One region of the Hoeflea sp. CAU 1731 genome, then DNA from elsewhere that is predicted to be linked to it. Evidence: predicted binding sites of a transcription regulator. Region 1 holds the regulator's gene; each other region holds the start of a gene.
What was found. Region 1 encodes HrcA, which represses chaperone genes, less so after heat shock. Its sites were predicted from a motif close to GTTAGCACTCNCNNNNNGNGAGTGCTAAC; they were not measured.
Positions count from the first base shown of each region.

Region 2: the regulator HrcA is predicted to act here: its motif matches at 2,889-2,917, upstream of groES (co-chaperone GroES).
Region 3: the regulator HrcA is predicted to act here: its motif matches at 2,771-2,799, upstream of AAFN47_RS27595 (co-chaperone GroES).
Region 4: the regulator HrcA is predicted to act here: its motif matches at 3,835-3,863, upstream of AAFN47_RS09550 (co-chaperone GroES).

Region 1 covers NZ_JBDQQS010000017.1:11,088-16,889, forward strand. Annotated here, with positions in the region: gene AAFN47_RS22330 (adenosine kinase) at 1-163, shown strand, start outside; gene grpE (nucleotide exchange factor GrpE) at 191-844, opposite strand; gene hrcA (heat-inducible transcriptional repressor HrcA) at 985-2,061, opposite strand; gene rph (ribonuclease PH) at 2,258-2,974, shown strand; gene AAFN47_RS22350 (VOC family protein) at 2,984-3,400, shown strand; gene rdgB (RdgB/HAM1 family non-canonical purine NTP pyrophosphatase) at 3,405-4,016, shown strand; gene hemW (radical SAM family heme chaperone HemW) at 4,019-5,182, shown strand; gene AAFN47_RS22365 (FAD-binding monooxygenase) at 5,196-5,802, opposite strand, start outside.
Region 2 covers NZ_JBDQQS010000010.1:59,164-64,965, reverse strand. Annotated here, with positions in the region: gene AAFN47_RS16750 (glutathione S-transferase N-terminal domain-containing protein) at 1-326, shown strand, start outside; gene AAFN47_RS16745 (hypothetical protein) at 455-760, shown strand; gene groL (chaperonin GroEL) at 830-2,473, opposite strand; gene groES (co-chaperone GroES) at 2,538-2,834, opposite strand; gene AAFN47_RS16730 (TIGR01459 family HAD-type hydrolase) at 3,193-4,041, shown strand; gene AAFN47_RS16725 (bifunctional riboflavin kinase/FAD synthetase) at 4,044-5,009, shown strand; gene ileS (isoleucine--tRNA ligase) at 5,453-5,802, shown strand, end outside.
Region 3 covers NZ_JBDQQS010000035.1:257-6,058, forward strand. Annotated here, with positions in the region: gene groL (chaperonin GroEL) at 681-2,315, opposite strand; gene AAFN47_RS27595 (co-chaperone GroES) at 2,369-2,683, opposite strand; partial or broken gene trhA (PAQR family membrane homeostasis protein TrhA) at 3,053-3,559, opposite strand; partial or broken gene AAFN47_RS27605 (ATP-binding protein) at 3,574-3,984, shown strand; gene AAFN47_RS27610 (hypothetical protein) at 4,672-4,917, shown strand; partial or broken gene nhaA (Na+/H+ antiporter NhaA) at 5,178-5,802, shown strand, end outside.
Region 4 covers NZ_JBDQQS010000004.1:319,353-325,154, reverse strand. Annotated here, with positions in the region: gene AAFN47_RS09585 (DUF4838 domain-containing protein) at 1-210, shown strand, start outside; gene AAFN47_RS09580 (NUDIX hydrolase) at 219-743, opposite strand; gene AAFN47_RS09575 (hypothetical protein) at 833-1,021, opposite strand; gene AAFN47_RS09570 (bacterioferritin) at 1,117-1,602, opposite strand; gene AAFN47_RS09565 (NAD(P)/FAD-dependent oxidoreductase) at 1,672-2,559, opposite strand; gene AAFN47_RS09560 (3-keto-5-aminohexanoate cleavage protein) at 2,674-3,390, opposite strand; gene AAFN47_RS09555 (usg protein) at 3,431-3,703, opposite strand; gene AAFN47_RS09550 (co-chaperone GroES) at 3,974-4,288, shown strand; gene groL (chaperonin GroEL) at 4,300-5,802, shown strand, end outside.

The DNA.
Region 1 (5,802 bases):
CACCAATGGTCGGACGCTGGAAGATTGCGGACATCTCGGAAGTCTCGCCGCCGGTCTGGTAATCCAGCAGATTGGGCCTCGGCCCATGCTCTCGCTGAGACAGGCGGCGATCGATCGGGGGCTTGCAGACGGCGCATCGACGGACACGCGCGACCAAGCGTGACAGGCCCGGGCTTTTTGGCCTTTCCGACTATTCCTGATCGCCGGCTTCCGCGCTAGCGGCTTCGGTCTGTTTGGGGCCGCCTTTGGCGACGCCTACCATGGCGGGCCGCAACACGCGCTCGCCAATCACGTAGCCGTCCTGAACCACGTCGACGACCGTGTTGTTGGGCACGTTCGGATCAGGCACCTCGAACATGGCCTGGTGAAAATTCGGATCGAATTTCTCGCCCTTCGGCGCAAGCTTCTTAACGCCGTGGCGCTCCAGGGCCGACAGCATCGAACGCTCTGTCATTTCGACGCCTTCGATCAGCGTCTTCAGGCCAGCCTCGCCAGCCTCTCGTGCTTCGGCGGGTATGGCGTCGAGGGCGCGACGCAGATTATCAGACACACTGAGCATGTCGCGCGCGAAACCGGATACGGAATAAGACTTGGCGTCCTTGACGTCTCGAGCCGTGCGGCGACGCAGATTGTCCATCTCCGCAGCCATGCGCAAATATTTGTCTTTCCATTCGTCGGCTTCGGCGGCAAGAATCTCCAGCGGCCCCATCGGATCGGCGGATTCGCCATTGCCGGCGTCCTGTTCGACGACTTCATCCTGCGGCGCAGAGTCGTTGGCGGCGTCCTGTTCGGGCACAGTCTTACCTTCGTCGTCAATACCGGGTTTATTCGTCTCATCGGTCATGACGTGACTTGTCCTTCTTTCTTATTTTCGATGTCGTGACGCATATCGAGGTTTCGCGACAAAAAATCAAGGGACGAAACCACCCGAATCGCGGCTTGAAAGCCTGGACGGGGGCCATGCTCTCTGTCTTGCGCGGAGGCCTAGCGAATCATTCTCGACACAACCTGCGCGGTGTAGTCAACCATCGGGACGATGCGGGAATAGTTGAGCCGCGTCGGACCGATGACGCCGACCGCGCCGACGATACGGTCATCACTGTCGCGATAGGGCGCAACCACAAGGGAAGAGCCGGAAAGGGAAAACAGCTTGTTCTCCGAACCGATAAAGATGCGGACGCCGGAACCGGCCTCCGCAAGGTCGAGCAATTCGATCAACCCGTCCTTTTTCTCCAGATCATCGAAGAGCATGCGCAACTTGTCGATCTCCTCGATGTCTCGCATGGTGTCGAGCAAGTTGGCGCGGCCGCGCACGATCAGACGTGCCGGCTGACCTTCCGACGAACCCGACCATACGGCGACTCCCTTCTCGACGAGGTCGCGGGACAGCGCATCCAGTTCGTCGGCGACCGTCTGCTTGAGGCGATGCAACTTCCCGCGCAACTCGGGCAGGGTATGGCCGGCCAGGTGTGCGTTGAGAAAATTGGCCGCCTCGACGAGCTGGGACGCCGTGACGCCGACAGGCAATTCGATGATCCGGTTCTCGACCTGGTCGCCCTCGCCGACAATGACGACAAGGGCGCGCGCAGCGTCCAGCCTGACGAACTCGATATGACGCACGATGGCGTCGCTCTTGTTGGCGATCACCAGCCCGGCGCCGCGCGAAAGACCAGAAAGCAACTGACTCGCCTCGGTCAGAAGCGTTTCCACCGAGTGATCGCGGTTGCCGCCGCGCACCTGGCGTTCAATCATGTCGCGCTCTTCGGCTGAAAGGTCGCCTGTCTCCATGAACGCGTCGACGAAGAATCTCAAACCCTGCTGGGTCGGAAGGCGTCCGGCGCTCACATGCGGCGCATAGATCAGTCCAAGCTCCTCGAGATCGCTCATCACATTACGGATCGATGCGGGCGACAATGGATGGACGAGGATGCGCGAAAGGCTCCTCGAGCCTACCGGCTCGCCGGACTCCAGATACGTCTCCACCAGACGGCGGAATATTTCACGCATCCGCTCGTCATGCGGCATGGCGTTGGAGAGATCGAAATTTGCCATATTACTCATGCGAACCCCGTGACCGGCCATTTCCGGACGCTGTCTATCGATCAAGCTACAGCCCGTTCCACCCTTTCGATCAGGCCGCTGACGACCGGAAAATATACATTTGTTATATCACTATATAGGTGTTTTTCTTTGCTTGCATACACAAGGGGCGTTACATAGCAACAGAAACAGTAAGTCGTTCCAAGGGAGTTGAAAGATGCGGCCATCAGGCAGGAAGCCCGACCAGATGCGGGACGTCTCTTTTGAAAGAGGCTATTCCAAACACGCTGAAGGCTCTTGCCTGGTCAGGTTCGGCGATACGCATGTGTTGTGCACTGCGAGCCTCGAAGAACGGGTTCCGCCATGGCTGCGCAACGCAGGTCGCGGATGGGTTACGGCGGAATACGGTATGCTGCCGCGGGCGACAGGCGAACGCATGCGCCGTGAAGCGAGCGCTGGCAAACAGAGCGGTCGCACGCAGGAAATCCAGCGACTGATCGGCCGGTCGCTTCGCGCCATTACGGATCTGGAAGCGCTGGGAGAGCGACAGATTTCCATCGATTGTGACGTTATCCAGGCCGACGGGGGAACCCGCACCGCATCAATCACCGGAGCCTGGATTGCGCTGTACGACTGTCTGAAGTGGATGGAAAAGCGCCAGATGGTGAAGGCGGAAAAGGTTCTAAAGGATCACGTCGCCGCGATTTCCTGCGGCATTTTTCTGAATCAATCGGTGCTCGATCTCGACTATGCCGAAGATTCGTCTGCTGAGACGGACGCCAATTTCGTCATGACTGGCGCGGGCGGCATCGTGGAAATACAGGGAACGGCGGAAGGCGCGCCGTTCAGCCAGGACGAATTCCAGGCGATGCTCGATCTCGCCAAAGCCGGTATTTCAAATCTTGTCGAATTGCAAAAACAAACCATCGGATAACAACAGGCCATGACAGCCATCTCCGGCATTCTTGAGACAGTCCTATATGTTCGAAACCTCAACGCAGCGGAAATATTTTACGGGAACATTATCGGCCTTGAAAAGGAAGTGCGGGTCGGCAATCGCCATGTGTTCTTCCGTTGCGGCCATGGCATGCTCCTGATTTTCAATCCGGAAGAAACGGTAAAACCTCCGACCAGCTCCAAGACGCCGGTTCCCCCGCATGGCGCCCATGGCGAGGGGCACGTCTGTTTCAGCGTGCCGGGCGATGAACTTGACGCCATCAAGGACATGCTGGAAGGCAACGAAGTTTATATCGAGGCGGATTTCCGCTGGCCCAATGGCGCCCGTTCGATCTATATCCGAGACCCGGCTGGCAACAGTGTGGAATTCGCCGAGCCGCGCCTGTGGGATTTTGAAAAGTAGTCCGTTGCGCAAACTCACCGAAAGAAAACTCGTGATCGCGAGCCATAATCAGGGCAAGGTGCGCGAATTGCGAGCGCTCATGGATCCGCTTGGCTATGAAGTGGCGACGGCCGCCGATCTCGATCTCGACGAGCCCGAGGAAACCGGCGCCACCTTTGAAGCCAATGCTGAGCTGAAAGCGCTGGCCGCCGCAAAGGTCGCCAAAAGGCCTGCACTTGCGGATGATTCCGGCCTGTCCGTGGACGCCCTCAATGGCGATCCCGGGATCTATTCCGCTCGCTGGGCAGGACCGGACAAGAACTTCCGGCTGGCGATGCAGAAAGTCACGGAGCGGCTTGCCGGACTGCCGCCGGAGAAACGCTCCGCGCAGTTCGTGTCGGTCATCTGTCTCGCCTGGCCTGACGGCCATGCCGAGTTCTTCCGTGGCGAGGTTAAGGGAACGCTGACGGAAAGTCCTGTCGGCGACGGCGGGTTCGGATACGATCCGATCTTTGTTCCGGAAGGGCATGCGCGTACTTTTGGCGAGATGGGCGCTGAGGAAAAACAGGCGCTCTCGCACCGGACCCGCGCCTTCGCCCAGTTTGCCGACCAGTGTCTCGTTAAAACTGGACCCTGACTGTGCAGCCCCGTGATCCTGCCGAACCGGGATTCGGCGTCTATGTGCATTGGCCCTTCTGTGCAGCCAAATGCCCCTACTGCGATTTCAACTCCCATGTCCGGCACGGAGGGATCGACCAGGATCGCTACGTCCTAGCATTTGCGCGCGAAATCCGGCGCATGCTGGAACTGACAGGTCCACGCGCGGCGACCAGTGTGTTTTTCGGCGGCGGCACGCCGTCTTTGATGGGACCGGCCACTGTTCAGGCGGTTCTCGACCTGATCGACGCCGCCTGGCCGTTCGTCGACGGGGCAGAAATAACCCTTGAAGCCAACCCGTCCAGCGTCGACGCACAGAATTTTCGCGGATATCGCAGCGCTGGCGTCAATCGCGTTTCGCTCGGCATTCAGGCGTTGAACGATCCGGACCTACGATCGCTTGGGCGGTTGCACGATGTCGCTGAGGCCCTGCGCGCAATCGAGCTTTCCAGGGAACTGTTTCCACGCATGTCCTTCGACCTCATCTACGCCCGACCCGGCCAGACAGTGGAGGCGTGGGAACGTGAACTTAATCAGGCGATGTCCTACGCGGTCGATCATCTGTCCCTGTACCAGCTTACCATCGAACGCGGCACACGTTTTTTCGATCTGCACAAGGCCGGCAAACTCGTCGTGCCCGACGGCGACCTGTCTGCGGAACTCTACGAAGCAACGCAAGAACTCACGGAGGCGGGCGGCCTGCCCGCCTATGAGATCTCCAACCATGCAAGACCAGGTGCGGAGAGCCGGCACAATTTGACCTATTGGCGCTACGGCGACTATGTTGGACTGGGCGCGGGCGCGCATGGCAGGATCACGACGCAAGAGGGCAAGATCGCGACCTCCAATCATCGCCTTCCGGAAACCTGGCTCGAAGCGGTTATGAAGAAAGGCAACGGCTTCGACGCGTTTGACCCGCTGGACGATCCGGCGCAGGCGGACGAACTGATGCTGATGGGTCTGCGTCTGAGAGAGGGCATGGATCTTGTGCGGTGGAGCAGCCTTTCGGGCCGCTCCATTGATCCCGGCACCGAGACCTTCCTGCAAAGCCACGGACTGATCGAGCGCGCCGGCAATGCGCGGTTGCGCTGCACGCCGGCGGGCATGATGGTGCTGGACGCGGTCGTCGCAGATCTTGCGGTCTAAGGACGTTCCTACCCTATAGCACAATGGATTCCTTGAGTTTTTCGGTCGCAGACGGCCGATATGCTTCAAGCATGAAGCCGTCGAAGAATGCGGCAAGGTCTGCGTGTGCTTCAAGCGGAAGCACATGCGCCACATACTGGTCCGGTCTGACCACGACCATGCAGCCAAGATCGCGGTCGACGCCCCGCGTGTCGAATATATCGCCGCGCGTCGGATCCGGGCAGTATATCTTGGTATAATCGATCAGACCGTGACGCCCTTTCACGGGCTTCAGAAATGCGGGTAGTGTTTCCAGCGCCAGTTCCCTGTGGCCCTGCTGGAATACCGCGCGGACGTCGATCACCGAATCGACATCGGAGTCCTCGGACGTGTACATGCACACCGGAGAATTGGGCGATCCGGAAAGGAACTTGCAGAGCGCATCAATCGACGAGCCGGCTTTTGAGGGATCTTCCGAAGGCGCGAATGCATAAATACGCCACCGACCGTCTGCCATGGCGGCATGGCCAAGCTCGATCGGCTTTGCGTCAGCCAGACGGATAACCGGAGCGGAATGCAATCGCATGCCGATCGTCAATCCTTTCGCCAGATGCTGATGGGTCGGTTCGGCTGAAATCACG
Region 2 (5,802 bases), on a different contig from region 1:
GACCGATGTTCGGTCAGTACGGACACTTTTTCAAATTCATGGCCGGCAAGCTGAAGGACGATTATCCCACGGAACGCTACGGCAAGGAATCGCGCCGTCTTCTGGAGGTTCTGGAAGGGCGGCTCGAAGGCCGCGAATGGCTTGTCGGAGACGACTATTCGATCGCCGACATCGCCTCTTTCCCCTGGGTCAGGACGCTGGGCGGTTTCTACGAAGCCGGCGAGGCGCTCAAGCTCGACGAACTCGTCAATGTCGGCGCCTGGCTCGATCGCTGTCTTGCGCGGCCGGCCAGCGAAAAGGCCCTGAATATTCCGCCGCGTTCATGAGGCGCTAGGCATGAAAATCCTCCTGTCCGCGCGATTGCGCGGGCGGGAGTTGTGACGCCCTTTCGCAAGAGCGGCGAAAGTGTCACTATGGTCGGGACGCAGACGAAGCTCAATCCAAGGAGATCCCGATGAGAATCCTGCGCCTGCTGATAATCGCGCCGCTCATATTCACAATGGGATTCTGGGCCAGCGTCATGCCGGTTGGCGTCAAGCGCTGGGGAACGGACGCCCGCATCACCTGCACGCAGTCGTCCTGGGGTCGCACGGAGCAGGCATGCCGCTACGAGGTGATCAAGATCTGCGGACCGGATGTGAGGATACTCGACATCACGACAACCCACCGGCCGCCGAAATGGGACGAGTGGTACTACGCCACGAACCAGCGCATATACACCTGGACCTACGAACTGAAGAACTGTCCGCGCAACTGGTGATGTAAAACCTAAAAAAGAAAAGGCGGCCCGAAAGCCGCCTTTCCGATAGTCTGTGCGAAGAGCGCTGGCTTAGAAGCCCATGCCGCCCATGCCGCCCATGTCGCCGCCGGGCATTGCCGGAGCCGCCGATTCCTTCTTCGGAATCTCAGCGACCATGGCTTCGGTGGTGACGAGGAGACCGGCGACCGATGCTGCATCCTGCAGAGCGGTGCGAACGACCTTGACCGGATCGACGATGCCCATCTGGATCATGTCGCCATACTCGCCCGTCTGGGCGTTGTAGCCGAAATTGTCGTCGTTCTTTTCCAGGATCTTGCCTGCAACAACCGATGCTTCGTCACCTGCATTGGCGACGATCTGACGGGCCGGTGTCTGCAGGGCGCGGCGTACGATATTGATGCCGGCGTCCTGATCGTCGTTTGCGCCCTTGGTCTTGAGGTTCGCGGAAGCGCGAAGGAGCGCAACGCCGCCACCCGGCACGATGCCTTCCTGAACGGCCGCGCGGGTTGCGTTCAGTGCGTCGTCGACGCGGTCCTTCTTTTCCTTTACTTCGATTTCGGTTGCGCCGCCAACGCGGATCACAGCAACGCCGCCGGCGAGCTTCGCTAGACGTTCCTGCAGCTTTTCGCGATCGTAGTCAGAAGTGGTTTCTTCGATCTGCGCCTTGATCTGGGCGACACGGCCTTCGATTTCGGCCTTCTTGCCTGCGCCGTCGACGATCGTCGTGTTTTCCTTGGTGATCGAGATGCGCTTGGCAGTGCCGAGCATGTCGAGCGTGACGTTTTCGAGCTTGATGCCGACATCTTCGGAGATGACCTGACCGCCGGTCAGGATAGCGATGTCTTCAAGCATGGCCTTGCGGCGGTCGCCGAAGCCCGGAGCCTTGACAGCAGCGATCTTGAGGCCGCCGCGCAGCTTGTTGACGACGAGGGTGGCGAGGGCTTCACCTTCGACATCTTCAGCAATGATAAGGAGCGGCTTTGAGGACTGGACGACCGATTCGAGGATCGGAAGCATGGCCTGCAGGTTCGAGAGCTTCTTTTCGTGAAGCAGGATGTAGCAGTCTTCCAGCTCGGCGACCATCTTTTCGGCATTGGTGACGAAATAGGGAGAAAGGTAGCCGCGGTCGAACTGCATGCCTTCGACGACTTCAAGTTCGGTTTCGGCGGTCTTGGCTTCCTCGACAGTGATGACGCCTTCATTGCCGACCTTCTGCATAGCGGCTGCAATGTCATCGCCAATCTGCTTTTCGCCATTGGCCGAGATCGTGCCGACCTGTGCGACTTCTTCCGACGTGTTGATTGGCTTTGCCCTTCTGAGAAGGTCTGCAACGACGTCGGTGACTGCGAGGTCGATACCGCGCTTCAGGTCCATCGGGTTCATGCCGGCGGCGACGGCCTTTGCGCCTTCGCGGACAATCGCCTGGGCCAGTACGGTCGCCGTGGTGGTTCCGTCACCGGCTTCGTCATTGGTCTTGGAGGCGACTTCGCGCACCATCTGTGCGCCCATGTTTTCGAACTTGTCTTCCAGTTCGATTTCCTTGGCGACGGTCACGCCGTCCTTGGTGATCCGCGGAGCGCCGAACGACTTGTCGATGACCACGTTGCGGCCTTTCGGGCCGAGCGTCACCTTCACAGCGTCTGCGAGAATGTCGACGCCACGCAGCATCTTCTCGCGTGCGTCGCGGCTGAATTTGACTTCTTTAGCTGACATGTTTCCTCATTTCCGGGCCTCGTGGCCCTCGTTCAGAAGTGGATTTGTTGACTTGTGTGCGGGGTTAGCCGACTACGCCCATGATGTCGCTTTCCTTCATGATCAGAAGGTCTTCGCCATTGAGCTTGATTTCGGTGCCCGACCATTTGCCGAACAGGATGCGGTCGCCGACCTTGACGTCCATCTGGATGATGGCGCCAGCGTCGTCGCGCGCGCCGGAGCCGACTGCGACGATTTCGCCTTCGGACGGCTTTTCTTTGGCTGTGTCGGGAATAATGATGCCGCCAGCAGTCTTTTCTTCAGACTCTACGCGACGCACGACCACACGGTCATGCAGTGGACGGAAATTGACGTCTGTCATCGTCTTTGCCCTCAATAGGTTACAGATGCGGACTTGGGTGTCCGGCTCTTTAAAATTAGCACTCACCGGAAGCGAGTGCTAATTTGCAGGGGACATAAGATCGATATCGCCGGGTGTCAAGGATTTTGGCGCCGCTTTTTCAGATCGCGGTTGCGAGTCTTTGTACCGGCGTCGCCTGGGCCGCCGGATAGCGCGGTGCTCCGGTCGGGGTCAACAGCAAATCCCCGATCGCGGTTAATTAATTTGTCGGCGGGGACTTGTATTCTCGCCGCTGCTGGTCAATGTCTGCCTTGCCCGCGCCGTGCGCAAGGTCGAGGCGCGAAAAAGAGTTCCGGACGTCCTGAAGGCAATAGTATTCATGGTGGCAAAAATCGATCGCCTGGCTGACATCAAAGGCCAATATGATGTGGTTTTGTGCGACGTCTGGGGAGTCCTGCACAATGGCGTCGAGGCGTTCCAGCCCGCCGCCGAGGCGCTTCGCAACTTCCGGATCGAGGGCGGATCCGTCATCCTCATTACGAATTCGCCGCGGCTCAGCGCGGATGTCAGCCTGCAGATCGCCGGGCTCGGCGTTGGCGCGGACAGCTACGATGCAATCGTCACGTCGGGCGACGTGACGCGGGCGCTGATCGAGGACGGTCCGAAGAACATTCATTTCGTCGGCGCTGACTGGAACCAGAGCCTGCTCGACGGTCTTGATGTCTCCTGCGTCGAGATTGAAGAGGCGGACGCCGTCGTCTGCGCAGGCTTGCGGGACGATGAGAACGAACGGGCGGAAGATTACCTCCCGATGCTCGAACAGGCTAAAGCCAGGGATCTGCCGTTCGTGTGCGCCAACCCGGATATTGTGGTCGAGCGCGGTCACAAGCTGGTGCCCTGCGCCGGAGCGATCGCGGCGCTCTATGAGAAAATGGGCGGCGCCACGAGAATTTCCGGAAAGCCGCACAGGCCGATTTACGAGGCGGCGCTGGAAACGGCGACAACCGTCAAGGGTGTTGTCGATCCCAGGCGCGTGGTCGCCATTGGCGACGGCATGCCGACTGATATCAAGGGGGCGCATGATTACGGGCTCGACGTCATATACATTGCGCTTGGAATACACGCGGCGATCTACTCCCGGACAGGCGTGATTGACGAAACCGCGCTCGATACGTTTCTCGCCGAACATCGCATGACGCCGGTGGGCTGGATGCCGCGCTTGAGGTAAGCATGACAGCGTTCGTTCGAACCCAATCGACGACCGACCTGCCGCCTTCCCTGAAAGGCGGCGTCGTCGCCATAGGAAATTTCGACGGACTCCATCGCGGCCACCAGGCGGTTCTCGGGGAAACGCTCGAGATCGCGTCCAGAAAAAATGCGCCGGCTATCGTTCTGACCTTCGAACCGCATCCAAAAACCGTCTTCAAGCCGGACAATCCGGTCTTCCGGTTGACGCCCGCGCCGCTCAAGGCGCATCTGATAGAAAGGCTGGGTTTCGCCGCCGTCGTCGAGATGCCTTTCGACCGCGCGTTCGCCGCCCTGGAAGCCGCCGATTTCATCAAGGACATCCTGGTGGGCGGTTTCAGCCTCACCCATGCGGTCACCGGCTTCAATTTTCACTTCGGCAAGGCGCGGGCGGGAACGCCGGACTATTTGCGCGAAGCGGGGAAGCGTTTCGGCTTTGGCGTCACAGAGGTGGAATCGTTCAGGGACGAGAACGGCGAAGTCGTCTCCTCAAGCCGGATCCGCCAGCTTCTCTCCGAAGGCCGGGTCGCCGAGGCGTCGGGACTTCTCGGCTACCACTACACGGTGGAAGAGGAAATCGTGGACGGTAGGAAACTTGGCCGGACGCTCGGATTTCCGACGGCCAACATGCGCATGCCGGATCACGCGATGCTGAAGCCGGGCGTCTATGCGGTTCGGTTCCGTCGTTCCGGAGGCGAATTGTTCGACGGGGTCGCGAGTTTCGGACGCAGGCCCACCGTTGATGAAGACGGCGCGCTTCTGCTCGAAACATATCTGTTCGATTTCGAGGGCGACCTTTACGGCGAGACCTGCAGCGTCTCCTTCGTCTCCTGGCTGCGCGGGGAAGAAAAGTTCGACAGTCTGGAGGCCTTGACCAACCAGATGCACCTGGACGCCGAGGAGGCTCGCGCGGCGCTGTCCGGCGCGCGCCACCTGGCGCCCCGAATCTGAGGTTCGTTACATCCTGCAGTAGGCTTTGTTTGAACTTCAGATTCGATAAGGGCACTAGCAAGATAATGATTCTAGTGTTGTGTACGGATTTGAAGTTCCTGCAAGTGACAGCTGCCACAATGTAAGGAACTTCAATTCCACCACACCAGGACCGCTCGACATAACCGTCCCGCTTTCAGGATAATCTGAAGCTAAAAGTCGCTGTCTGCCGAGAAAAGCCTTTATTCCTGCAAAGAGCGTTGATAGAAGGCCTCTCGTTATGAAGGCCGCTTTCGGATTGAACAGCACGATACGAATTATCGGCCCGGCTTCCTGACTGGGGAAGTCCGGGAACCCTGAGCTGCGTCCAGAGGGCGCGATCAATCCAGACAATGCATTTCGACGCTGCGCGTCAGAACCGCAACGGCGATAGCCGGGCGGACCAGATCAGAACCGAAAAGCCGATGACCGACACCAAAGAACAACTGGACTATTCACGCACGCTCTTCCTCCCGAAGACCGACTTTCCGATGCGCGCCGGCTTGCCGAAGATGGAGCCCGACCTCGTGAAACGCTGGGAGGACATGAACCTCTATCGCAAACTGCGCGAGGACGCCGCCGGCCGGCCGAAATTCGTGCTACACGACGGTCCGCCCTACGCCAACGGCAACATCCACATCGGCCATTCGCTCAACAAGGTTCTCAAAGACGTCATCACCCGCTCATTCCAGATGCGCGGATATGACAGCAACTATGTGCCGGGCTGGGACTGCCACGGCCTGCCGATCGAATGGAAGATCGAAGAGCAGTATCG
Region 3 (5,802 bases), on a different contig from region 1:
AATAATGTTTTGCATCGTAAATTCTCAGGTCGTTAGGCCGAGGATGTGGCTCCGTCAATTGTTTAGTGCAAAGATTTTCGAGTTCCTGAGAATGGAATACTTCTCTATATTTGCAATGTATTATCAATAAATGGCATCTATTGATTTCTAAACGCCTAGACATATTCCCGTACTATCGCGTCCTGCTGCGATACTTGGCAACTACCTTATCAAGGGAGTGTGAAAAACGCAGTTTATGAAAAACCAATCACTTAACCGGCGGACAATGACAAAAACTTCACAATATGTTCCGTAGTTTCTGTCAGGTTTCTGTCACGATGACGAAATTTGGTTTGTAGAAAACTTCCTCGTTCGGGGGACAGAGGTTCGAATCCTCTCACCCCGGTACATTTCTTTTATATTTCAGGTCTGCCGGCCATCGCAGATTAACGTACGGATCCTGAAACCGGACATTAACGACCTGTCGCAATCAGCGCATGATTTGATCCACGTAACGGCGAAAAAGTGCCATTTCTCGCCGTCAAGTGCGCATCGTCCAACGCATTCGCGGGGTAGCCGGCTTGTGATGAATGCCTACCGTGCATTTTGGTGGGTCTCTCCATTGCACACTTGGGAAACTGGCAAAAACAAGGGCGACCTTTCGGCCGCCCCCTTACCATGATCCGGCTGGACCAGCGTGATTACATCATGCCGCCCATGCCGCCCATGTCGGGCATACCGGCGCCTGCCGATTCCTTCCGGGGAATTTCGGCAATCATGGCTTCGGTCGTGATGAGCAGGCCAGCGATCGAGGCAGCATCCTGGAGTGCGGTGCGAACGACCTTCACCGGATCGACAATACCCATTTCGATCATGTCTCCGTATACGCCGGTCTGGGCGTTGTATCCGAAGGAAGACGACTTGGAATCCATCACCCTGCCGGCAACGATCGAGGCTTCGGCTCCGGCATTGGCCGCAATCTGGCGCAGCGGCGTCTGCAGTGCGCGGCGCACGATGTTGATTCCCGCTTCCTGATCGTCGTTTTCGCCCTTGGCGGTGATCTTCTTCGAAGCGCGCAACAATGCGGTTCCGCCGCCGGGAACGATGCCTTCCTCAACGGCCGCACGGGTCGCGTTCAGCGCGTCGTCGACACGGTCCTTCCTTTCCTTTACCTCGATCTCCGTCGCTCCGCCGATCCGGATTACCGCAACACCGCCGGCAAGCTTGGCCAGGCGTTCCTGCAGCTTTTCGCGGTCATAGTCGGAGGTGGTGTCCTCGATCTGGTTCCTGATCTGATGAACCCTCTCTTCGATTTCTTTCTTCTTGCCCGCTCCGTCGACGATCGTGGTGTTTTCCTTGTTTATGGAAACCTTCTTGGCGTTGCCAAGCATGTCGAGCGTGACATTCTCCAGCTTGATGCCGATATCCTCGGAAATCACCTGCCCCCCGGTCAGAATGGCGATATCTTCCAGCATGGCCTTGCGGCGATCGCCGAAGCCCGGAGCCTTGACTGCGGCGATCTTCAGTCCACCGCGCAGCTTATTGACAACCAGCGTCGCCAAGGCTTCGCCTTCGACATCTTCGGCGATGATCAGCAGCGGCCGTGACGCCTGGATGACGGCTTCGATGATCGGCAACATTGCCTGGAGATTGGAGAGCTTCTTCTCGTGGAGCAATATGTAGGGGTCTTCGAGTTCCGCGATCATTTTTTCGACATTGGTCACGAAGTAAGGCGACAGATATCCACGATCGAACTGCATGCCCTCGACAACATCCAGTTCGGTCTCGGCCGTCTTGGCTTCCTCGATCGTGATGACGCCTTCGTTTCCGACCTTCTGCATGGCCTGTGCAATCATTTCTCCGATCGCCGTATCGCCGTTGGCCGAAATCGTACCGACCTGCGAAATTTCAGCCGATGTCTTGATCCTGTTCGCTTTTTTAATCAGACTCGCGATAACTTCCTTGACCGCCAAATCGATGCCTCGCTTGAGATCCATCGGGTTCATGCCGGCGGCCACCGCCTTGGTGCCTTCCTTGACGATCGACTGCGCCAGCACGGTTGCGGTCGTCGTTCCGTCACCGGCAATATCGCTCGTCTTGGAGGCGACTTCTCGCACCATCTGGGCGCCCATATTCTCGAACTTGTCTTCGAGTTCGATCTCCTTGGCGACGGTTACGCCATCCTTGGTGATGCGCGGTGCGCCATACGACTTTTCGAGCACGACGTTGCGGCCTTTCGGACCCAGCGTAACCTTCACCGCATTGGCGAGGATGTCGACACCCCTGAGCATGCGGTCCCGCGCGTCGGTGGAAAATTTTACGTCCTTGGCAGACATGAGCTTTTATCCCTGTAAATTGAAACTGCAAGAGCGCCTGATAATCCTGAGTTTCAGGCTGCTTTCCTTGCTTTGTTGGAGAGTAGAACAACACCCATCACGTCGCTTTCCTTCATGATGAGCAGTTCCTCCCCGTCGATCTTGATTTCAGTGCCTGACCACTTGCCGAAAAGGATGCGGTCGCCTGGCTTTACATCGAGCGGGACCGGATTGCCTTTGTCATCGCGCGCTCCATCGCCGACGGCGACGATTTCGCCCTCCATTGGCTTTTCCCGGGCAGTGTCGGGAATAATGATGCCGCCTGAGGTCTTTTCCTCTTCACTCACGCGTCGAACGAGTAGGCGGTCATGTAGTGGTCTGAATTTCATCTTGGTCTCCTCCAAATAAATAAAGAAAATATCCTGTCTTCGAATTGGGGAGTACGCGACTTGTTTACAATGGCTCTGAACGAATAAACTGGCACTCTCGATACCAGAGTGCCAACAGGTTTCAGGCGACCGTCGGTTAGCTGGCGGTGGATGGAGGCGAGATACCCTGCGGCGAGGGTTTGCTGGAATGCGTCACTTTCATAGCCCCTCGGCGATCGGCGTCTTGACGTCGAAAAGTACGGGATAGATTGACGCATGAATCGGCAGGCTGCACCAGCGGGACCCACCATCCAGAACAATCAAAACTCTGGCTTTTTCAAACGAATAAGTGCAAAGCCGTCATCCGGCATTTCGCTTATGGGCACTGACCTAGCCATTTATTGGCAAGTTGGCGATCAAGACTGCGACGGCAATGAAAAACAGAATACTGCCTACCAACACAAAGACGTGCCAAATCGTGTTTTGGAACGGCAATCGCGCAGACAAATGAAATCCCACACCCGCAGTGTAGACGACGCCTCCGGCAATCATTGGCAACAAAACCGCCCAGGGAAGCTCTGCAAGTATCGGACCACCGGCGAACAAAACAGCCCATCCCATAGTAAGATAAAGCGTCAGCGTGAACCATCGGAAACTCCCGGGCGCGAGCATTTTCAGGATTGAACCAATGTTCGCAGCGCCCCAAACGCTTGCTAGAAGCCCGGTCGCTTGAACCCCTGACAGGAGGACAAAAGGCGTGTAGGTTCCAGCGATTTTCATGTAGATCCCCGAGTGGTCAAGACGGCGTAACAGACCTGTCCACCTTCCGCTGTCGACGATGTTGAAGAGAGCCGAAAACGAGAACATCGCAATAAGCGTCGCTCCGTAGATCGAGACACCTGCAACGTGGCCAGGCTATCGAACATCACCGCAAGCGCGTTCGCTTCTTCTCTACCGTCGAACTCGTCAATGCGTTGGAACAGGAAAAAGCCCAGGGCAAGGCGGGACAGATCGCCAATCGGCTCGTCCATTCCGATCTCGTCATCCTCGACGAACTGGGATACCTGCCGTTCAGTGCATCAGGGGGAGCTCTGCTCTTCCACCTTCTGAGCAAGCTCTACGATCGCACCAGCGTCATCATCACCACGAACCTGAGCTTCAGTGAATGGGCTGCCGTCTTTGGTGATGCCAAGATGACCACCGCGTTGCTCGATCGGCTCACCCACCACTGTCATATCCTTGAAACCGGAAACGAAAGTTTCCGCTTCAAAAACAGCACCGCAAACCAGATCGAAAAAGAAGGGAGAAAAGCAAAATCTTGACCGCGGCATAACCGCCCTTCCATACACAAAAGGCGGGTCAATTCTCGGTGAAAATACCGGGTCAGTTCTCAGTGGAAATCAACATGGTCCCCCTGCTCAGATCTGCATGCGTCTGTTCGGATGTAAACACAATATAGTTCTTGTTCCTACTACCAAAAATTATTGCAGGACACCATATACAAGGCATCAGGTATTTTCCTGATATTCGCCGATTGATTTTGGCGAAAGCCTGAGAGGCATCCTCATGAAAACCCCAATAATTGCTATCAAGGGTTGCGAAATAGTCGCAAGCCCGGCTGAGACTGATCCGTCAGATGCAGAACAGATTGAACGTGCCGAAAATGAAGGTATGACCGTACGCGCCGAAAGTACTCCAATATTGGAACGTATCGCGTATCAGCGCACCAAGTCCAGGACCCTTGAACTACGAGTGCTGGCATACAAGCAAATTCTGCAATCTCTCATTTCTTCACATGCAAGTGTTGTGGATCGGGTCTGGTCAGTTCCGAGAATACGGGAGACCGCTCCCGCTCAGGCGCCACCGTCCGACCCATTCCAGATCAGAAACAGAAATGGGATCTGGGAGGTAACCGAGAATGGTCATTTTTGCGGAGACTATCTACGTGAGGAAGTCGCCGTAAATGCTGTCCAAAGCGCCAGAAAGGTTAAGCGTCTCGGGAGATAGGCTTGCTCGCGAACAATATATCGTACAACAGACAAGGGAGGGTCGCAATTGCCAAGGAATACCCGCAGATGCAGGCGGAGTTTACTGCCGAGGACCAGGTGTACCTGGCGACCGGCGTCGTTCTCGACAGCTATATGTTATATAATCCCGGAACAACAAAACTACATCGGTTAGAGATACTTCTCTACGGCGTCATATTGCTCGCAGTGGTAATATTTGTCGTGGCAATGACGATTGGCGCAATATAAGTCGGTATCGCACCCAGATGCTATCAACGCCATTGAAAACGCCTGGCTAGCGGATTTTGAGATTCCGTCCGTAATCAGCTTTCAGTTACTCAAACTAAGTACCGGAAGTTGGAGGGTCCGCCAGGTCAACAATTAGACATGGGTTCGCGGGAACGGATCGCCTTCCTGCAGTAAATAACCAATCCTATCAAAATATTCAGAAGATTCTGTAGGCACATAGACAACATTTTTAGTCTGGAAGTACGGAGTAAGCGACTGATATGGCGGAGCAAAGTGATAGGGATGATCTCCCGCAGGAGTTGGCAGATCGGATCACCAAACCGCTTTTAAGGTTTCTCAAGATTGAAGCTGCCGCTGGGGGATTGTTGCTGCTTGCGTTGCTTCTGGCACTGGTCCTAGCAAACTCGGCCTGATCAACCCAATTCCTTGCGTTCTGGGAGACGCCGATCGGCCTCCATTTCGGTGCGGTGGATTTCAGCCGCACGCTACGGCACTGGATCAACGATGGGTTGATGACGATCTTCTTCTTCGTCATTTCCTTGGAGCTTAAAAGGGAGCTTGTTCTCGGAGAACTGCGTCATGCAAGAAGGGCGGCATTGCCTTTCGCTGGGGCTTTGGGTGGGATGTTTGTTCCCGTGGCTATTTATCTTGCGTTCACGGTGGGTCAACCCGAAATGAACGGATGGGGGACCGTGATGGCCACCGATACCGCCTTCGTGATTGGTTGCCTTGTACTTTTCGGATCCCGAATACCACCTGCACTACGTCTGTTTCTGCTGTCATTAGCGATCTTCGACGATGTGGGAGCGATCCTTGCGGTGGCAGTTGGCTACGGCGAACCGTTGAATTGGTCTGCATTAGGACTTAGTATTCTGGGGCTCGGTA
Region 4 (5,802 bases), on a different contig from region 1:
GGGACATCCGGCTACGGTTTCAGCGTTCCCTTCGTCTTCGATCTGACCGATGGCGTCGATTACGATGGAGAGAACCTTCTGGCAGTCCAAGTCGTCCGCAACAGCAAGATCAACGAAATCGGCCTCGGTGGCATCATCCGTCCAAGCTTCATTTTCACCGGACCTCGCCTTGAGAACCGCGCGCCGAAACAACAAAGCCAGAACAAATAGGATGCAACCTACCGCGCCGTTTTGCCATCCAATGTCGTGAGTAACATCGCGAAATAGGCGTCAACCGCGGAACTGATCCGCCCGCGCCTGCAAAACGATGAAAGTTCTGCGATTGGGACGAGGAACGAACCAACGATCCCCTCATGCCCCACACAGGCCTCAATGCGATGTGAAGATTCCGAATCAGCCTCAGCGATGAAAAGCGTCACCCGTTCGCTGACATAGCCGGGCAAGGGCGCGATGCGTCCGACCTCTGTAAAGCCCGAGATGCCAAGTCCCGTCTCTTCAAGCAACTCCCTGGCTGCGGCGACAACAGGCGCGTCGTCAACGTCAACGCCGCCGCCTGGAAACTCAAGCGATGGAGAGGATTGTCCGGGCCGATTGATCTCCAGCATCAGCACGCGTTCACCAAACCGAACCGCAATCGAAACTCCGTCCCGCTTCTCGATGAAGAAATCGCGTTCATAATCTGCAGATCTCGGTGGTGTTTCAATGACATTGAACCTCGGTGTCGACAGTAGGGTCTTCGTCATTCGCTTTCCTCGCCGGGCAGACACCCCGTCACTCTTGACATGCCAGGCTGTTCTTGCCCACCCCGGTGCCGGAGAGGATTGCGACGCCCCTACTCCTGGCTCGTCAACGTCAGATACATGAGTACGAGATAGACCACGGGCACAATCACCAGAACGCCGATCTCGATGCCGACGGGCGCGCAGCCGCTTGACGACATCCGGAAGCCCACGAAAACCACCGCCGCGAGTATCACCGCCAGTCCGATATACCACGGCGTCAGCCTGTTGCGTTTGGTCATGACGAAAAACTCCTCTCATGATTTCTCACGAGAGGAGCATGACATGATGAACGATAATGTCGTTGACGCACATCAAATGCGGAACTTAACCGAGATCATTCTTCCGCTGACGGAGGCGACATGTGTTTCGCGATATAGGTCTTTTCGCCAAGCCGCCCCAGAAGATCGAGCTGAAGTTCGAGCCAAGCCATGTGGCCTTCCTCGTCAAGCACGATCTTCTCGAACAGCACTCTCGAACCCACATCGCCGGCGTCATAGGCGGTTTTCGCGGCTTTCGTGTAGAATTCGATTGCTTCCTTCTCGTCCGAAAGATCCGCCTCGAACATATCTTTCAGCGACTGGGCCCGTTGCGGCGTCTTGTCGAACTTCATCTCCGGCGATTCCTTGAGGAAAAACAGCCGCTCCATATAGTCGTTTGAGTGGCCGAGTTCCTCGGTCATCTCGCCGCGCATTTTCTCGGCAAGCAGGTCAAGACCCCAGTCGTCCAGAACATGCGAATGCAGCTGATACTGATGCGCTGCGGTGAGTTCCATCGCCAGCGCTTTTTGAAGATTTGCGATCGTCTCTTTCGATTTTGCCATTGTCTGCTCCCTTGGTCTGGATCATGAACCTTTGTATCGCTTTCAATCCGGAAGTGACATTGATCCCGGTCAACCGAAGATCAGCGACTGGTGCGCGGCGGCGCCCGCCATCGCTCCGTCGCCCACGGCGAGCGCCACCGAGCCCGCCATGCGGGCTGCGTCGCCACAGGCGAAGACGCCGTCGACGGATGTCTTCTTCATCTCGTCGACGGTGATGACCGGGCCGGTCATGCCCTTCCCGATCGCGCAGCCGAGCTCTTCGGCGACAGTGCTCGTCATCTGCGTCTTCGGCACGGTGAACAGACCGGCGAGCTCGATCACCCGGCCGTCTTCAAGCCGGATATCGGCGTCATCGCCGACGATCTCAGAAACCCCTGTCGTTTCGATCACGACGTTGCGCCGTTTAAGGCTCGCGATCTGGTCCTCGTCGGGATCGATGACGCCGTTCGTAAACAGGATCGTGCTGCCCCAGTCGGAGACGACCTCGGCCTGGTGAACCGACATCGGATGGCTTGCAAGAACTCCAATTGTTCCACTTTCGAGCTCGTAACCATGACAATAGGGACAGTGGAACACCGCCCTGCCCCAGCGCTCGGCAAGCCCCGGCACGTCGGGCAATGCGTCGCTTACGCCGGTCGCCAGCACAACGCGGCGACCGACATGCCTTTCACCATCCTCCATACGGATTTCAAACCCGTCTTGCTTGCCACCCGCCGAAACCGCGTTCCCTTCAACCCACACGACATACGGATAGGCGAGCAACTGCGTTTTCGCCACTTCCGCGATCTCGCCCGGAGGCGTCCCGTCGCGGCTCAGGAACCCGTGGGCATGGGACGCAAACCGGTTTCGGCGCAGCCCTGAATCGATGACGAGGACATTCCTGCGCGCCCGCGCGATCTGAAGCGCCGCTGACTGGCCCGCAAAGCCGCCGCCAACGACGATGGCGTCATAAAGCATGGGTGAACTCCCTGTTTCGCTGAAACATCCGCGTGAAAAATGAAAATTATAACGTAACTCTAACTATTACGTGATGGCAATCATTTCAACCGCGGTCACAACGATAATCCGTATTCAGACGAAGTTGAGCGCTTTTGCGGCTTCGACAAGCGCAGCATTGTCGGGAGCAAGCGATCCGTCGGACAACAGAAAGGTGTCCTCGAAACCGATCCGCGTCGACAGCCCCCTCTCCCATGCCATGTCGACACATGGCCAGACACTCTGTCCCTGGCCAGGAAGCAAAACCGGAAGATTGCAGCCGGCCTTTTCCAACATCGAGATGACGGCGGCCGCCTCGGTCTTTGCCTCGACCCCTTCGACATCCGGCATCTCGACCAGCACGCGCAGACATGTGTCGAAATCGATCTCGTCGACAAACCGTCGGGCGTCTTGTGTGCTCCACAGGCCGGCTTCGATACCCACGCCCATGCCTGTCAGCAACGCAATCACATCGGGCGCGTCTTCTTCGTTGAGATTAACTGAGGCGTAGTTCGGTTTCACCGTCCAGTTTTGCATGTCGTCATGGCGAGCCCGTCCTCCGGGCGCAATCCAAGCGCCCGTGCCGACGCCGATCGGCATGTCCGGAACAATGGCGCGGACCGCTTCAAGCGTCTGCCTGACGGCGTCGGGCTCAAGCGTCTCCGCCCCGTCGGACGCGCGGACGTGAATATGAAGCTCGTCCGCGCCCGCCGCGCGAACGCTGGACGCGTCGCGAACGAGTTCGGTAATCGTCAGCGGAACCGCGATATGGTGGTCTTTCTTCCAGCCGCCATTGAGACAGGCCTGCAGCATCGACGCGCCCTTTCGATCTGGCCTGCATTCTTCAAGCCAATCAGTGTATCAGGTATTCCCCGTCGACATTGCGCATTTCCGATGGTTTGATCAATCGCTGATGTGCGACGGTGACCGAATGAAGCGGCCCTTCGATCTCCTCTTCCCAGAAGGCCAGAAATTTCTTGAGAATCGGAAACTTCGGGAAGACATCGTACTCCTGCCAGATGAACTCCTGGACCACCGAAAGGTGATCGGGCAAGCGGTAATAAATCTGCGCCGTTGTCAGACCATAGCCCTCGATCTGCTTCTGGAATCCGTCACTGACCTGCATGAATCATCTCCGTAAGAGTTGGCGATAAGCGCATTGCGCCACAGCAAACATTCATGTGTCAAGAAGGACTCCGCTTTCCCTCAACAAATTCAATATCATAGCAGCCTCGCCACAGGAGTGCTGCCATGCGCGCTGGCACTCTTTCACAAAGAGTGCCAAAAAAAGTTAGCGCCCTCTTGAACTTGTCTCAAAAATCCACCAAATCACGCGAACGCAGGCCGCGCAACGGCTGCGTTTCTTGCACATTTTCAGACATTTGGAGGAAGCTTCATGAAGTTCCGACCCTTACATGACCGAGTCGTCGTCCGGCGTATCGAAGCGGACGCGAAAACCGCAGGCGGCATCATCATTCCCGACACCGCAAAGGAAAAACCGCACCAGGGCGAAATCCTGGCTACAGGCCCCGGCGCCCGCAATGAAAAGGGCGACGTCGTCGCCCTCGACGTAAAGCCCGGCGATATCGTGCTGTTTGGCAAATGGTCCGGCACGGAAATTCGCATTGATGGCGAAGACCTTCTCATCATGAAGGAGAGCGACATCATGGGCGTCGTTCTCGAAACTGCAACCCGGCAAAAAGCAGCCTGAGGAACAGAACAATGAGTGCTAAAGACGTCAAATTCTCGCAGGAAGCACGCGAAAAGATGCTTCGCGGCGTCGACACGCTGGCCAACGCCGTAAAGGTGACGCTGGGCCCGAAAGGCCGAAACGTCGTCATCGAAAAATCGTTCGGCGCGCCGCGCATCACCAAGGACGGCGTGACCGTTGCAAAGGAAATCGAGCTCGAAGACAAGTTCGAGAACATGGGCGCGCGCATGGTGCGCGAAGTCGCATCCAGGCAGAACGACCAGGCGGGCGACGGAACCACCACCGCCACCCTGCTCGCCCAGGCAATCCTGAAGGAAGGCGCCAAGGCGGTCGCCGCAGGCATGAACCCCATGGATCTGAAGCGCGGCATCGACCTCGCCGTTCAGACCGTCGTCGCAGATCTGAAAGGCAACGCCCGAAAGGTCACCTCCAACAGCGAAATCGAGCAGGTCGGCACGATTTCCGCCAATGGCGACAGCCAGATCGGCAAGATGATCGCCTCCGCCATGGAGAAGGTCGGTCATGAAGGCGTTATCACCGTCGAGGAGGCAAAGACCGCTGAAACCGAACTCGACGTCGTCGAAGGCATGCAGTTCGACCGCGGCTATCTCTCGCCCTATTTCGTCACGAACGCCGAGAAGATGCGGGCTGAACTTGAAGACCCCTATATCCTGATCCACGAGAAGAAGCTGTCGAACCTGCAGTCCCTGCTGCCGGTCCTCGAAGCCGTCGCCCAGTCCGGCAAACCTCTGCTCATCGTCGCCGAAGACGTCGAAGGCGAAGCGCTCGCCACTCTCGTCGTCAACAAGCTGCGCGGTGGACTGAAGATCGCCGCTGTCAAGGCGCCAGGCTTCGGCGACCGTCGCAAGGCCATGCTGCAGGATATCGCCATCCTGACCGGCGGACAGGTCGTGTCCGAAGACCTCGGCGTCAAGCTTGAAAACGTCACGCTCGATATGCTGGGGACTGCCCGCAAGATCTCGATCGAGAAGGAAAACACCACAATCGTCGACGGCGCCGGCGCAAAGGCCGACATCGAAGGCCGGGTCAACCAGATCAAGGCCCAGATCGAGGAAACCACCTCCGACTACGACCGCGAAAAACTGCAGGAACGCCTGGCGAAACTCGCAGGCGGCGTCGCCGTGATCCGCGTCGGCGGGGCCACCGAGATCGAAGTCAAGGAAAAGAAGGACCGGGTCGACGACGCCATGCATGCGACCCGCGCGGCCGTCGAGGAAGGCGTCCTGCCGGGCGGCGGTATCGCGCTGCTGCGCGCGGCCGCAAAGCTCGAGGCTCTCGAAGGCGACAATGACGACCAGAAGGTCGGCATCAACATCGTGCGTCGCGCGATCCAGTGGCCGGCCCGCCAGATCGCAATCAACGCCGGTTCCGACGGCTCGGTCATCGTCGGCAAGGTGCTGGAGCGCGACGGCTACAATGAAGGATGGGACGCCAAGACCGGTCAGTTCACCGACATGGTCAAGGCCGGCATTATCGACCCGGCGAAGGTGGTC